3 regions of the Citrobacter sp. CFNIH10 genome follow, and region 1 is predicted to be linked to each of the others. Evidence: predicted binding sites of a transcription regulator. Region 1 holds the regulator's gene; each other region holds the start of a gene.
The links. Region 1 encodes LexA, which represses DNA repair genes until DNA is damaged. Its sites were predicted from a motif close to TNCTGTATGTACATACAGNA; they were not measured.
Positions count from the first base shown of each region.

Region 2: metR (HTH-type transcriptional regulator MetR) is a predicted target of LexA. The motif match lies at 2,772-2,791, and genes of this name have one in related genera.
Region 3: sbmC (DNA gyrase inhibitor SbmC) is a predicted target of LexA. The motif match lies at 2,787-2,806, and genes of this name have one in related genera.

Region 1 is NZ_CP026216.1:1,721,591-1,726,451, reverse strand. Features, by position in the region: gene zur (zinc uptake transcriptional repressor Zur) at 1-5, shown strand, start outside; gene C2U53_RS11695 (CsbD family protein) at 83-292, opposite strand; gene dinF (MATE family efflux transporter DinF) at 423-1,748, opposite strand; gene lexA (transcriptional repressor LexA) at 1,834-2,442, opposite strand; gene C2U53_RS11680 (diacylglycerol kinase) at 2,565-2,933, opposite strand; gene plsB (glycerol-3-phosphate 1-O-acyltransferase PlsB) at 3,104-4,861, shown strand, end outside.
Region 2 is NZ_CP026216.1:1,428,112-1,432,972, reverse strand. Features, by position in the region: gene C2U53_RS10345 (dienelactone hydrolase family protein) at 1-291, shown strand, start outside; gene metE (5-methyltetrahydropteroyltriglutamate--homocysteine S-methyltransferase) at 358-2,619, opposite strand; gene metR (HTH-type transcriptional regulator MetR) at 2,855-3,808, shown strand; gene bioP (biotin transporter) at 3,696-4,595, opposite strand; gene yigL (sugar/pyridoxal phosphate phosphatase YigL) at 4,676-4,861, opposite strand, start outside.
Region 3 is NZ_CP026216.1:4,511,926-4,516,786, forward strand. Features, by position in the region: gene C2U53_RS26110 (L-threonine kinase) at 1-582, shown strand, start outside; gene C2U53_RS26115 (DUF496 family protein) at 618-953, opposite strand; gene C2U53_RS26120 (FUSC family protein) at 1,114-2,172, opposite strand; gene sbmC (DNA gyrase inhibitor SbmC) at 2,297-2,770, opposite strand; gene dacD (serine-type D-Ala-D-Ala carboxypeptidase DacD) at 2,892-4,064, opposite strand; gene sbcB (exodeoxyribonuclease I) at 4,305-4,861, shown strand, end outside.

The DNA of each region.
Region 1 (4,861 bases):
GTTAATGAAGTGGGCGGCATGCTATGCCGCCCGAAGCAAACAGAGGGGCTTACATCCTTGTACTCACGGGTATGAGGGTAGCTTACCACCGATAGTCGTTGCGTTTTTCCCAGCTATCGACCTCTTTCTCCGCCTGGTCTTTCTCGTAACCATAACGTTCCTGAATCTTACCGACCAGTTGATCACGCTTACCTTCAATGACTGTCATATCGTCATCGGTCAGTTTGCCCCACTGCTCTTTCACTTTACCTTTAAATTGTTTCCAGTTACCGCCGGCTTCGTCTTTATTCATCATAAAGTCCTCTTTATTAGGCTGTGAATAGTGAGAGTAAACCGCCCAACTGCGTTCGTTTTCTGCTGGACGTGAGATTAAGTGTAGTCAGAGATTCTGGGTTCAATTCACTATTCAGAATCTTTAACCATCACGAAGCCGAAAACCAGGTCCCATTCCGCCAGTGGCGCCGCCAGATCCAGGCTAATGACAGTCCGCGCAGCGCCAGGAAAACCGCCAGCGCCAGCCACAAACCGTGATTCCCCAACACGGGGAGGGTCAGCAAGGTCAGCGCAAACCCGGCAGCCGCGACCGCCATACTGTTACGCATTTCAGCCGCCCGCGTTGCACCGATAAACATACCATCCAGCAGATAGCACCAGACGCCGACCAACGGCAAAATCACTTGCCAGAGCAGATAGCGATCGGCCAGTTGCTGGATTTGCGGGAGTGATGTCAGCAGCGCGACGATCTGTTCGCCCGCGAGCAGATAAACCACTGAGAACAGCAGTGCGACAATACCTGACTGACGGCACGCCGCGCGCCAGACCTCCAGCAACTGACTGCCATCGCGGGCGCCATAGGCCTGACCGGAATGCGCCTCCACGGCGTAGGCAAAGCCATCCAGCGCATAGGCCGTAAACGTCAGCAACGTCATCAACACGGCGTTAACGGCGATGATATCGCTACCCAGTCTGGCCCCCAGCACGGTAATGGCACCAAAACAGAGTTGCAGCAGCAGCGAACGCAGCATGATGTCGCGATTAAGCGCCAGAAGACGACGAAAGTTGCCGCGCCAGGCCTGCCTGAGTATGACGAGAGAGACGCCCCGCAAGTGCAAGACCTTACGCACCATCAACAAACCGATCAGCAACGTCGCATATTCCGCAATCACCGTCGCCAGTGCGGCCCCCTGCACGTTCATATGCAGCCCCATTACCAGCCAGAGGTCGAGCACAATGTTCAGGATATTGCCGACAATCAGCAGGATCACCGGCGCACGCGCGTATTGCACGCCCAGTAACCAACCGAGCAGAACCAGATTCGCCAGTGACGCCGGCGCGCTCAGCCAGCGAATGGCCAGGAATCGCCTCGCCTGTTCCAGCACCGCTTCGCTGCCGCCGACAATGTGTAGCGCCAGGTCGATAATCGGCGTGCGGAAGATAGCAATTAATGTCCCTGCGCCCAAAGCCAGGACCAGCGGTTGCACCAGAGCCCTCGCCAGCGCCTGAGGATTCTTCGCGCCGAATGCCTGCGCCGTCAGCCCGGTAGTGCTCATCCGTAAGAAGAGCAGTAGCATAAACAGAAAGCTGGTTGCGGTTGCGCCTACTGCCACACCGCCGAGATAGACGGGGCTGTCCAGGTGACCAATGACCGCCGTATCCACCAGTCCCAGCAGCGGAACGGTGATATTGGAGAAAATCATCGGTAAGGCGAGGCGCCAGAGTGCTTTGTCAGCAGAAGCAAAAAAAGGCATGGAGACGAGCCTGAGAAGAGGTCATAACGAGAGTGGTGAGAGTGCCGGATAACGACGTAAACGCCTTATCCGGCCTAAAGAAGTACTACAGCCATTCACCATTACGGATGACGCCAACGGCCAGTCCTTCGATGGTAAAATTCTGTTCGCGAAGGTCAACCAGGATTGGTTTAAATTCGCTGTTTTCGGGCAGCAGTTCAACTTTATTGCCCTGTTTTTTCAGGCGCTTGACCGTCACTTCATCGTCGATACGCGCTACAACCACCTGACCGTTACGCACGTCCTGGGTTTTGTGTACCGCCAGCAGATCGCCATCCATAATGCCGATGTCTTTCATCGACATTCCGCTGACGCGCAGCAGGAAATCGGCGTTCGGCTTAAACAAAGATGGATCCACCTGATAATGGCCTTCAATGTGCTGCTGCGCCAGCAGCGGCTCGCCCGCCGCAACGCGACCGATGAGCGGTAACCCTTCCTCTTCTTCCTGCAGCAGTCGAATGCCGCGAGAAGCACCGGAGACGATTTCAATCGCCCCTTTACGTGCCAGCGCCTTCAGGTGTTCTTCAGCCGCGTTTGGGGAACGGAACCCCAAACGCTGTGCGATCTCCGCACGCGTCGGTGGCATACCTGTCTGGCTGATGTGATCCCGAATGAGATCAAACACCTCTTGTTGCCTGGCCGTTAACGCTTTCATTCCGCCCCCTGGGTGTATATACAGTTATGCTGTGAGTATATACAGCTAAAGGTGATTTTGGAACCACAAACTACACATTCGACAGCAGATTTAGCCGGTTATGGAATCAGGGTCGAAAAACGTTAGCGAAAATGTGGCCACAACAGGAGTCCCCAGGTGATCAGCGCCACAATGATAGAAAGCAGTACCGCCGCCGACCCCATATCTTTTGCGCGACCAGAAAGTTCGTGATAATCAGAGCCGATACGGTCCACTACCGCCTCGATGGCGCTGTTCAGGATTTCAACAATCATGACCAGCATGACAGAGCCTATCAGCAGAACGCGCGTAATGGCATCCACGTCCAGCCAGCAGGCGATAGCCACGGCCAGCAGCGCCGCCACGCTTTCCTGACGGAACGCGGCCTCGTTAATCCACGCGGCGCGAAAACCTTTCCAGGAATAGCCTGCAGCTTTGATAATTCGGGTGAATCCAGTGGTATTATTAGCCATTAAAAGAACCTTTTTGCATTATTGGCGTCAATGACATTGTCTTGTTAACTCATGTAATTCGAGTTAGGGCAACGCGGCGCGAAGTATGACGGGATAGACCAGAAATTCACATGACTTTCTGATATCCTTGCAACGCAATTGCATTATTAACCAGAGGCTTTACATCGTTTATGTCCGGCTGGCCACGAATTTACTACAAAATACTGAATTTACCATTAAGTGTACTGGTAAAAAGCAAGTCTATTCCGGCAGATCCTGCCCCGGAATTGGGACTCAACACCTCTCGCCCAATTATGTACGTTTTGCCGTACAACTCCAAAGCGGACTTGCTGACGCTGCGCGCGCAATGTCTGGCGCACGATCTCCCCGACCCGTTAGAACCGCTGGAGATCGATGGCACACAGTTGCCGCGCTATGTGTTCATTCACGGCGGACCGCGTGTCTTCACCTATTACACGCCGAAAGAAGAGTCCATCAAGCTGTTCCATAACTATCTCGACCTGCATCGCAGCAATCCGGATCTGGATGTGCAAATGGTGCCGGTGTCGGTGATGTTTGGACGTTCTCCGGGTCGTGAAAAGGGCGAGGTTAACCCGCCGCTGCGCATGCTTAATGGCATTCAGAAATTCTTTGCCGTCTCCTGGCTTGGCCGCGACAGCTTTGTCCGCTTCTCGCCTTCCGTCTCTCTGCGCCGAATGGCCGATGAGCACGGCACGGATAAAACCATTGCGCAGAAACTGGCTCGCGTGGCGCGTATGCACTTCGCCCGTCAGCGCCTGGCCGCGGTGGGGCCGCGTCTACCTGCGCGTCAGGATCTCTTCAACAAGCTGCTGGCCTCCAAAGCGATTGCCCGCGCGGTGGAAGACGAAGCGCGCAGCAAGAAAATCTCCCATGAAAAGGCGCAGCAAAACGCCATTGCGCTGATGGAAGAGATCGCCGCCAACTTCTCTTACGAGATGATTCGCCTGACCGACCGTATTCTGGGCTTCACCTGGAACAGGCTGTATCAGGGGATTAACGTTCACAACGCAGAACGCGTTCGCCAACTGGCGCACGACGGGCACGAAATTGTTTATGTTCCCTGCCACCGCAGCCACATGGACTACCTGCTGCTCTCCTACGTGCTCTATCACCAGGGGCTGGTGCCGCCGCACATCGCTGCAGGTATCAACCTGAACTTCTGGCCGGCAGGCCCGATCTTCCGCCGCCTGGGCGCGTTCTTTATTCGTCGTACCTTTAAGGGCAATAAGCTCTATTCCACGGTTTTCCGTGAGTATCTGGGCGAACTGTTCAGCCGCGGCTACTCGGTTGAATACTTTGTCGAAGGTGGTCGTTCCCGTACCGGCCGTTTGCTGGACCCAAAAACTGGCACGCTGTCGATGACCATCCAGGCGATGCTGCGCGGCGGCACCCGTCCGATCACCCTGGTGCCGATTTACATCGGTTACGAGCACGTGATGGAAGTGGGAACCTATGCCAAAGAGCTGCGCGGCGCGACCAAAGAGAAAGAGAGCCTGCCGCAGATGCTGCGTGGCCTGAGCAAGCTGCGTAATCTCGGTCAGGGCTACGTCAACTTTGGCGAGCCAATGCCATTGATGACCTACCTGAATCACCACGTGCCGGAGTGGCGCGAGTCTATCGATCCGATCGAAGCCGTGCGTCCAGCCTGGCTGACGCCGACGGTAAACGGGATTGCGGCGGAGCTGATGGTGCGTATTAACAATGCGGGTGCGGCGAACGCCATGAACCTGTGCTGCACCGCGCTGTTAGCGTCTCGCCAGCGTTCGCTGACCCGCGAACAATTGACCGAGCAGCTCAACTGTTACCTGGATCTGATGCGCAACGTGCCGTATTCCTCTGATTCGACCGTGCCGTCTGTCAACGCCAGCGATCTTATCGATCACGCGTTGCAGATGAACAAATTCGAA
Region 2 (4,861 bases), 290 kb from region 1:
GTTGGCGATAAGTCGTTGAATTCGCCGAAACATCCTGTCGATGTGGCGACCGATCTGAACGCCCCGGTGCTGGGTCTGTACGGCGGTCAGGATAACAGTATTTCACAGGAGAGCGTGGAGACCATGCGCCAGGCCTTACGCGCCGCTAACGCCAATACGGAGATTGTTGTCTATCCTGATGCCGGTCATGCCTTCAATGCCGACTACCGCTCGAGCTATCACGAAGAATCTGCCAAAGACGGCTGGCAAAGAATGCTGGCGTGGTTTGCACAGTACGGAAGTAAGAAATAACGCAGGTCTGAACCGCCCCCCGACAACAGGCCCGGTGGCGACTTCGCCTTACCGGGCCCAGGAAGATCACGCCTGACGCAGATTCTGCGCGGCTTTCACCATGTTCGCCAGCGCGGCGCGGGTTTCCGGCCAACCGCGGGTTTTCAGGCCACAGTCCGGGTTCACCCACAGGCGTTCAGCCGGGATACGTTGTGCCGCTTTTTGCAACAGCGCCTCAATCCACTCTACGCTCGGGACATTCGGCGAGTGAATGTCATACACGCCCGGTCCGATTTCGTTCGGATAGTCGAACTCTTCGAACGACTCCAGAAGCTCCATGTCGGAACGTGAGGTCTCAATGGTGATCACGTCAGCATCCAGCGCGGCAATAGAATCCATGATGTTGTTAAACTCGCAGTAACACATGTGGGTGTGGATCTGGGTATCATCTTTCGCCACCGCCGCGTTGATACGGAACGCTTCCACGCCCCACGCCAGATAAGCCGCCCAGTCGCTACGACGCAACGGCAGCCCTTCGCGTAGTGCGGGTTCATCAATCTGAATGATGCCAATGCCTGCCGCTTCCAGATCCGCCACCTCATCACGCAGTGCCAGCGCGATCTGTTTGGCGATGGTTTCGCGGGTGACGTCTTCACGCGGGAAGGACCAGCAGAGAATGGTCACCGGGCCGGTCAGCATGCCTTTTACCGGTTTGTCAGTCAGCGACTGAGCATACTTCGCCCATTCTACGGTGATCGCTTCCGGACGGCTGACGTCGCCGATCACCACCGGCGGTTTCACGCAGCGAGAGCCGTAACTCTGCACCCAGCCATTCTGGGTGAAAACAAAACCATCGAGGTGCTCACCGAAATATTCCACCATGTCGTTACGCTCGGCTTCACCGTGGACCAGCACGTCCAGGCCTAAGCGTTCCTGCTCAACAATCGCCTGCTTAATATGCTCCGCGATGCCAGTGCGATAGTTGTTAGCATCAAGCTGCCCTTTTTTGAAGTCCAGACGCAGGCCGCGGATTTCAGTAGTCTGCGGGAAAGAACCGATAGTGGTCGTCGGCCATGCAGGCAGGTTGAAGCGCGCACGCTGAGCCTCAGCGCGCACTTCGTACGGGTTCGCCCGCTGGCTGTCCTGCGCGGTGATGGCCGCCAGACGTTTTTCCACTGCTGCATTGTGCACACGGGTCGAGTGGCGACGCGCCTGAATCGGTGCGCTCCATTCGGCGATGGCGGCGGTATCGCCGCTGTTCAGCGCATCGCGCAGCAGCGTCAGTTCACCACACTTTTGCAGGGCGAAGGCAAACCAGCTCTTCACTTCCGCATCCAGACGCGTTTCAACGCTCAGGTCGATCGGGCTGTGCAGCAATGAGCAGGACGAGGCCACCCACAGATCGCGAAGGCCTACGATATCTTTAATCTGGGCATATTTTTCTGTCAGATCGGCACGCCAGACGTTGCGTCCATTGACCAGACCGGCAGACAGCAGCCAGTCAGTCGGCAGGCGTTTGTGCAGCGCTGTCACGTCATCTTTACCGTGGACCAGGTCAACGTGGAGTCCTTGTACCGGCAGCGCGGCAATGGTATCAAGGTTAGGCGTCACACCTTCAAAGTAGGTGGTCAGCAGCAGTTTCACCTGCCCGGAAAGCGCATCGTAGGCCGGTTTGAAGGCGTTCAGCCACGTCTGCGGCAGTTCCAGCACCAGCGCGGGTTCGTCGATCTGCACCCACTCGATGCCGCGTTTTGCCAGTTCCGCCAGCACCTGCTGGTAAACCGGCAGAATGTCTTTCAGCAGGCTCAGGCGATCGAACGACTCGCCCTTTACTTTGCCCAGCCACAGGTAAGTGACCGGGCCGAGCAGCACAGGTTTCACCTTGTGACCCAGCGCCAGCGCTTCGTCTACTTCATCCAGCAGTTGTGTCCAGGTCAGTTTGAACTGCTGACCCTTAACGAACTCCGGCACCATATAGTGATAGTTGGTGTTAAACCATTTGGTCATTTCTGCCGCCGCAGCCGGTTCGCCGGTCGGCGCACGACCGCGACCAATGCGGAACAGGGTGTCGATATCGACGGAACCATCTTTGTTCTGATGACGCGCCGGGACGTTACCGAGCAGCAGGCTGGTGGTCAGAACATGGTCGTACCAGGCAAAATCGCCGACCGGCAGTAGATCGATACCTGCCTGCTTTTGCTGATCCCAGTGACGCGCCCGCAGTTCGCGGCCCACCGCCAGCAGTTCTTCACGGGTCACATTACCCGCCCAGTAGCCCTCTTGCGCTTTTTTCAGCTCGCGACGCAGGCCAACACGAGGGAAACCGAGGGTGTGATTCAGTATTGTCATTTTACTTCCTCTAATTATATGTAAATCCTATGGATTTTTAATTCAGGGAAGGTGGCAAGTTTGCTCATCCCCGGGAGCTTACATCAGTAAGTAACCAGGGCGGGGAAACGCAGCCAACGCACCATAAATTTAAAATACGAAGGATTTTGGACGTCTGGATGTTTACACATCCATATTTGACAGTTACTGTATATTCCTCAAGCGCAATTTGTTCATGCCGAAGTGAAGGACTTTCATGATCGAGATTAAACACCTGAAAACGCTCCAGGCGTTGCGGAATACCGGGTCACTGGCAGCCGCCGCGGCGACGCTGCATCAGACCCAATCCGCCCTGTCTCACCAGTTCAGCGATCTGGAACAGCGCCTTGGCTTTCGGCTATTCATACGTAAAAGTCAGCCGCTGCGTTTCACCCCACAGGGTGAGATCCTGTTGCAACTGGCCAGTCAGGTTCTGCCACAAATTAACCGCGCGTTGCAGGCCTGCAACGAACCACAACAAACCCGTCTGCGTATCGCCATTGAGTGCCATAGCTGTATTCAGTGGTTGACCCCGGCGCTGGAAAACTTCCGCGCCAAATGGCCGCAGGTGGAGATGGATTTTAAATCCGGCGTGACGTTTGACCCCCAACCGGCGCTCCAGCAGGACGAGCTCGATCTGGTGATGACCTCTGACATTCTGCCGCGCAGCGGGCTGCATTATTCTCCGATGTTTGATTTTGAAGTTCGCCTGGTGCTGGCACCCGAGCATCCGCTGACCAGCAAAACGCAGATCACCCCGGAAGATTTAGCCAGCGAAACGCTGCTGATCTATCCGGTACAACGCAGTCGACTGGACGTCTGGCGTCATTTTCTTCAGCCCGCAGGGGTCAGCCCGTCACTGAAAAGCGTGGATAATACTCTGCTGTTGATTCAGATGGTGGCGGCAAACATGGGCATTGCTGCCCTGCCGCACTGGGTCGTGGAGAGTTTTGAACGCCAGGGCCTGGTGGTGACCAGAACCCTGGGAGAGGGCTTATGGAGCCGCCTGTACGCCGCCGTGCGTGATGGCGAGCAGCGCCAGCCGGTGACTGAGGCGTTTATTCGATCGGCGCGCAATCACGCCTGCGATCATCTGCCGTTTGTTCGGAGCGCGGAGCGACCCACTTTCGATGCACCCACAGTGAAGCCAGTATCACCATCGCACCCGTAATAAAACTTGGCCAGTGGGGCTGTTGGTGCCAGATAGCCAGGTTGACCAGCAGCCCTGCGGGCACATGCATATTGTTCATAATACCCAGCGTCCCCGCATCAACCTGTGTCGCGCCGTAGTTCCACATAAAGTAGCCGATGCCTGAAGCGGCCACGCCCAGGAACACCAGAATTCCCCACTGGAGCGTGGTTTCCGGCATTTTCTGCGCATTGCCCAACATGAACCAGGCAACTACCGCCACCAGAAACGCGCCGATGTAAAACCATGCAAAGGCGTTATGCTGGGGCATCGGGCGCGTCTCCATCAGGCGTTTATAGCCCACCATCCCGATGGCAAAACTGATGTTGGAAAGCTGTACCAGCAGCAGACCAGTCCAGAAGTGATCGGTCACCTGGTCATAACGAATAATCCCTGCGCCAATCACCGCCAGCAGCGCGCTAAACGCATACCCCCAGCGCAGCCGCCGTTTACTCATCAGATCGTAAATCAGCGTGATATAGAGCGGCGTCAACACGGTAAACAGCAGCAGTTCAGAGACAGTCAGATAGAGATAAGCGTGGAAACTCAGCATATACATGATGCCAAGCTGCATGGCTCCCACCAGCATATAAAGCCCGATAGTTTTCAGGCTGTGCCCGCGCGTACGCAGGAAAGGCAGGAATACCAGCGCCGCCAGACCGACCCGAACCAACACGGCAAAGTAGCTATCGACGTGCCCGGCAAGGTATTCCCCGAACAGGCTGAAGGAGAAAGCCCACAGGATCGTGGTAATGATCAGTAACGCCACAATGGATATCTCGTAGAATATGGAGTATCCATTGTAGCGGAGAGTTAAGTTGACAACTGATTAATTAATCAGCATTCATCTTAGCGTAAGAAGAGATCGCGCAGATAATGCGGCACCGCATCGTCGATATTAGAGCCGATCACTTCCAGTTCCGGATGCAGATCCTTCAGGCGTTGATGCGCCCCGGCCATAATGCAGCCTTTGCCTGCCATTGACAGCATTTCAGCGTCGTTCATCCCGTCGCCAAAGGCGATGCAGTCTTTGAG
Region 3 (4,861 bases), 2.5 Mb from region 1:
GCTGTCGCCACCGCGCAGCATCTGGGTCATCAGCTGGATGAGTCCACCCTCGCGCAACTATGCGTCTCGCTGGAACCGACGGACAGCACCGTTTTTCAGCAACTGACGCTGTTTGACCACAACGACGCATCGACGCAAATCCCCTGCGATGCTCAACCGGCGCTGGATCTTCTCGTACTGGAGAGTCCGCAAACTTTACGCACCGCGGATTATCATCGCATTCCCCGGCAGGCGGGTTTACATGCGGGCGCACCGGCGCTGAAGCGGGCATGGGAAAAAGTACAGGAAGCCTGTGCGGAGCAAAATCCTTATCGTATGGGAGAAGCGGCGACGCTGAGCGCTATTGCCAGCCAGATGCTGTTGCCAAAACCGGATTTCGACGCGCTATTGTCGCTGGTTGAAGAGTGTGGTTTATACGGCGTGAACGTGGCGCACAGCGGCAGCGTCGTCGGACTGATGCTCGACAGACAGCGACACGATGTCGATTACGTTAAGTGGTTACTGGCAAGGAACAGACTGACCGAGCACTGGCCGGAACAGCATTTATTGCGAATGGTCAGCGGTGGCGTGAAGCGACAGTGAGGATCGCCTGACGGATCCTCACTGCTGGCAAAACGTTACTCCGCTTTCGCGTCGCCGTTTTTCATTTCACCCATCGCTTTCAGCTTTTTGGAGATGTCGCGACGTTCTTTAGAGATCTCTGCATTTTTGATGATGTAGTCATCAACGCGATCTTCATAGTCGCTTTTCATGCTGGCGATGATGCCCTGAATAGCTTCAACACTCATCCCCGGCTTGATGTAATCGCTCAGGTTGTCCAGCAGCAGAACACGTTTCTGGTTGTCACGGATCTTTTTCTCAACGTCCTGGATTTCACGCTGCAGTTTGTTTTTACGACGGAACAGACGGACAAATTCCAGCACGTCCTGGAAAGATGGCTTGGTAGTTTCCATTTTTACACCCCTGATAATGTGAGAGTCGGATTCGTTTAAACGATAGGGCTAACATTACTTTTCGCAGCCGCAAATGACAATGGCTTCATTCTGGTTTCCATCATACCCTTATTCCTTGCTGAATCGAAGCAGCCAGGGCAGCATTCCCCTTACCTGCTTTTTATTTGCGCAGTGCGCGACAGATAAGATGCGACAGCAGCTCCAGTTGACGGGCGGTTTCCAGGCTTAGCCAGACATAGCCATGAATCGGCGTTTCAGCCACATGATGTTCATCGTGCTGACGGATCAGCGTGCGCAATTCGTTAACGGTCTCGTTCAGTTTTTCGCTGTTGGCGAGAATCGGCTGCGGATTACCTTCGAACAAGGCATGGGCAATCGTCAACAGCGCCTGCTGGGTCATTTGCTGCGTTTCCCGCAGCGTATGGGCATTGAGCATGACGAAATGGCTTTCACGGGTCGCCCACAGGGCATTGATCTGCAATTCGAGCATGCAAACCAGATTACGATTGACGGTCTGAATGGCTTCAAAAATAGATTTCTGGATGCGCGTCTCTTTGCTCGCCGGCGTAATAAGTCCGCGCATTTTTACCACGTCACCTAATAGCTGTTGCAGATGTTTATCCAGACGGGGACGTTCTAACAGATTAGGCGACAGCGCGGCCTGATACACCCGGTTATAGGCCGTCACGCAGTGCGCCAGTTGGATGCGCCAGTGAATGAAGGCGCGCTGCGGCCAGATTCCGGTGAACAGCATGGCGAGGAGCGCCCCCAGAATGACATCGCCGCCGCGCCAGAGTGCGGTCTCCATATCGCCAGCGGGCGCACCCACGACAACAGCAAGCGTGATGCCAATCAAGAGCGCCTGATACGGTTTTTTTCCTAACGCGAGCCATCCACACAGGAACATAGCTGCCGCACACCAGAGCAGCATCAGTGGCAATGAGAATAGCTCAAGACGCAGCGCCACCAGACCCAGCACCGATCCGAGGATCGTACCACCAATCCGCTCCCAGGCACGGGGAACCACGTTTCCCCAGAACGAGATCGGCCCCATAATCACCACCAGCGTAATCAAGGGCCATGTCCCTTCCGGAATGTTAAATAAACGAACAAGCAAAAAAGTCAGGATGAAGGCCAGCGCGATGCGAATACCATGCACAATGCGGTAATGGCGATACAGGCGGATTTCAAATGGACTCAGTGACTTGTCGGCACGCACTCATGCACTCCATCAGGAAAAGCAAAAAATGATTGTACCTGTTTTTACGCGCAGAAGTTCACTGTGGCGGACAGGACATCTCGCTAAGCGTAGTCGCTCCGCGCCGGTCCGCCTGGTTTTAGACTTACTTCGTGGCTGGTTGCACCGCGATATACATCTCGATATCCCAGTAACCGTCTTCGCAACCGTTATTCAGATAGACTTCAAAGCAGGGTTTGCATGCCATTTCATATGCCTTGTCCTGCATCAGGCTATTGAAGAACTGATACCACGGCGTGGCAAAATCATTATTATCGACGCGTGCAACTGCCGTCGCATATTGACCGCCGTCGATTTCGCTGAGCGTCACGCCTTCGCTGTTTTCCGGGATGACAAAATCAGCAGGCACGGAAACGACCGTACTACAGCGCAGTTTTTCGGCGGGCACTTCATCCGGATTGTCGAAGTAAACGGCGATCCACTCCTGCGCTACAACCTGCTTGCCATCGACCCACATCATCAACTGGTCAAAGCCTTGTTTCACCGTTTGCTCCCACGGTCCCACCAGGTGGAAACCTGCAACGGTGCGCTTATCAGCGTTTCTGATCTCGTAATTCATGTTGCCTCCATCGTTACACTGTATTTATATACAGCATAACGAAGACTAAACCGCCGTCACAAGCACTTTGTGGTTATTATGTGAGCGGAACCGAACTCCTGCCAGTCTCTGTCAGTACGATTCAGACTTTGTGATGGAAATAATCACTCAGACGGGAGAAGACGCCTCCCTTACCGACGGCTTCCAGCGTGACCAGAGGCCAGTGAGCGACCAGTTTGTCGCGGTCGTAGAGTTCAATTTCCCCGACCCGTTGATGGGCGGCAAGCGGCGCTTCCAGTTCCTTCTTATCCAGGATGTACTTCGCTTTGATGTGCGGCATTTCCGCCTTTGGCAGCGCCATCCAGAAATCGTGTTCGGTACCTAACGCGATTTTCTCTTTATCACCGTACCAGATACGCTCTGTTCCGACCTGCTTACCGCTGCGCAGGATTTGCACCGTGTCGAAATTTTGTTGTCCCCAGTGCAGCAGTTTACGTGCCTGCTCCTCACGCCCTTTTGGGCTATTCGCGCCCATCACCACGGCAATCAGTCGGCGCTGACCGTCCACCGCAGAAGCAATCAGGTTAAAACCAGCCCCCGAAGTGTGTCCGGTTTTCAGGCCATCAACGTTCATGGTTTTATCCCACAGCAGTCCGTTACGGTTTTGCTGGGTAATACCGTTCCAGGTGAGGCTTTTCTCACTGTACATGTGATAAAACGCCGGCTCACCATGAATGATTGCCCGGGACAACACCGCCAGATCGTAAGCTGAACTGTGCTGACCAGGGGCATCCAGTCCGTGCACCGTCTCAAAATGGGTGTCCCGCAAATTGAGCTTCTTGACGTAATTGTTCATCATCGCGACAAACTGCGGTTGTCCTCCGGCGATGTAATCTGCCAGCGCTACGCAGGCGTCGTTACCGGAATCAACAATCAACCCACGGCTTAAATCGCGCACGGACACCCGGTCCCCTTCTTTGAGGAACATCAACGAGGATCCGGCGAACACCGGGTTGTCCTTCGCCCACGCGTCGCGTCCCACGGTGACGATGTCGTCCGGCGTAATGCGCTGGCTGTCAATGGCGCGATCGACCACGTAACCGGTCATCAGCTTGGTCAGGCTGGCAGGATTGCGCTGTTGATGTTCATTACCCGCCGTGAGAATTTGCCCCGTGGTGTAATCCATAAGCACCCATGAACCGGCTTCAATGCCAGGTGGCGGTGGCGCAAAGTCAGCCGTACCGGCAGCAAGTGCAGAAGAGAGATGCATCGCGAGTAAAGAAGCGGTAATAAACAGACGGGGTTTCAACAGCATGTCCTCAGACGTTTCAAAAGAGCCGTCCTTTTTACGGAAATTCTGATAAACGAACAGGGAATAATTGCAAGAAAATGTGACTTATCGCACATTGATCCCTGTTTGATTGATCCGTTGCACCTTATCTCCAGCCGCTTTCTGTCTTTCTTCTCTGTGAGTCAGGCTGATTACCACGCCGAATTTTGGTACTCTGTGCAGTCCAGGCAGCGCGCAACCAGAAGTCACGGAACCCACTTATTTATGAATGACGGCAAGCAACAACCCACCTTTCTCTTCCACGATTACGAAACCTTTGGCATTCATCCGGCGCTCGACAGACCTGCGCAATTTGCCGCTCTGCGTACCGATAGCGAATTCAACATCATCGGTGAACCAGAGGTTTTTTACTGCAAACCGGCGGATGACTATTTGCCCCAGCCGGGCGCGGTGATGGTCACCGGAATCACCCCGCAGGAAGCACGAGAGAAAGGTGATAATGAAGCTGCGTTTGCCGCGCGGATCCACACCCTGTTTACGGTGCCGAAAACCTGCATTATTGGCTACAACAACGTGCGCTTCGACGACGAGGTTACGCGCAACGTGCTGTACCGTAACTTCTACGATCCCTACGCCTGGAGCTGGCAGCATGATAATTCGCGCTGGGATCTGCTGGACGTGATGCGCGCTTGCTACGCCCTGCGCCCGGAAGGCATCAACTGGCCGGAAAATGACGACGGCCTCCCCAGCTTTCGCCTGGAGCATCTGACGAAAGCAAACGGTATTGAGCACAGCAACGCGCACGATGCGATGGCGGATGT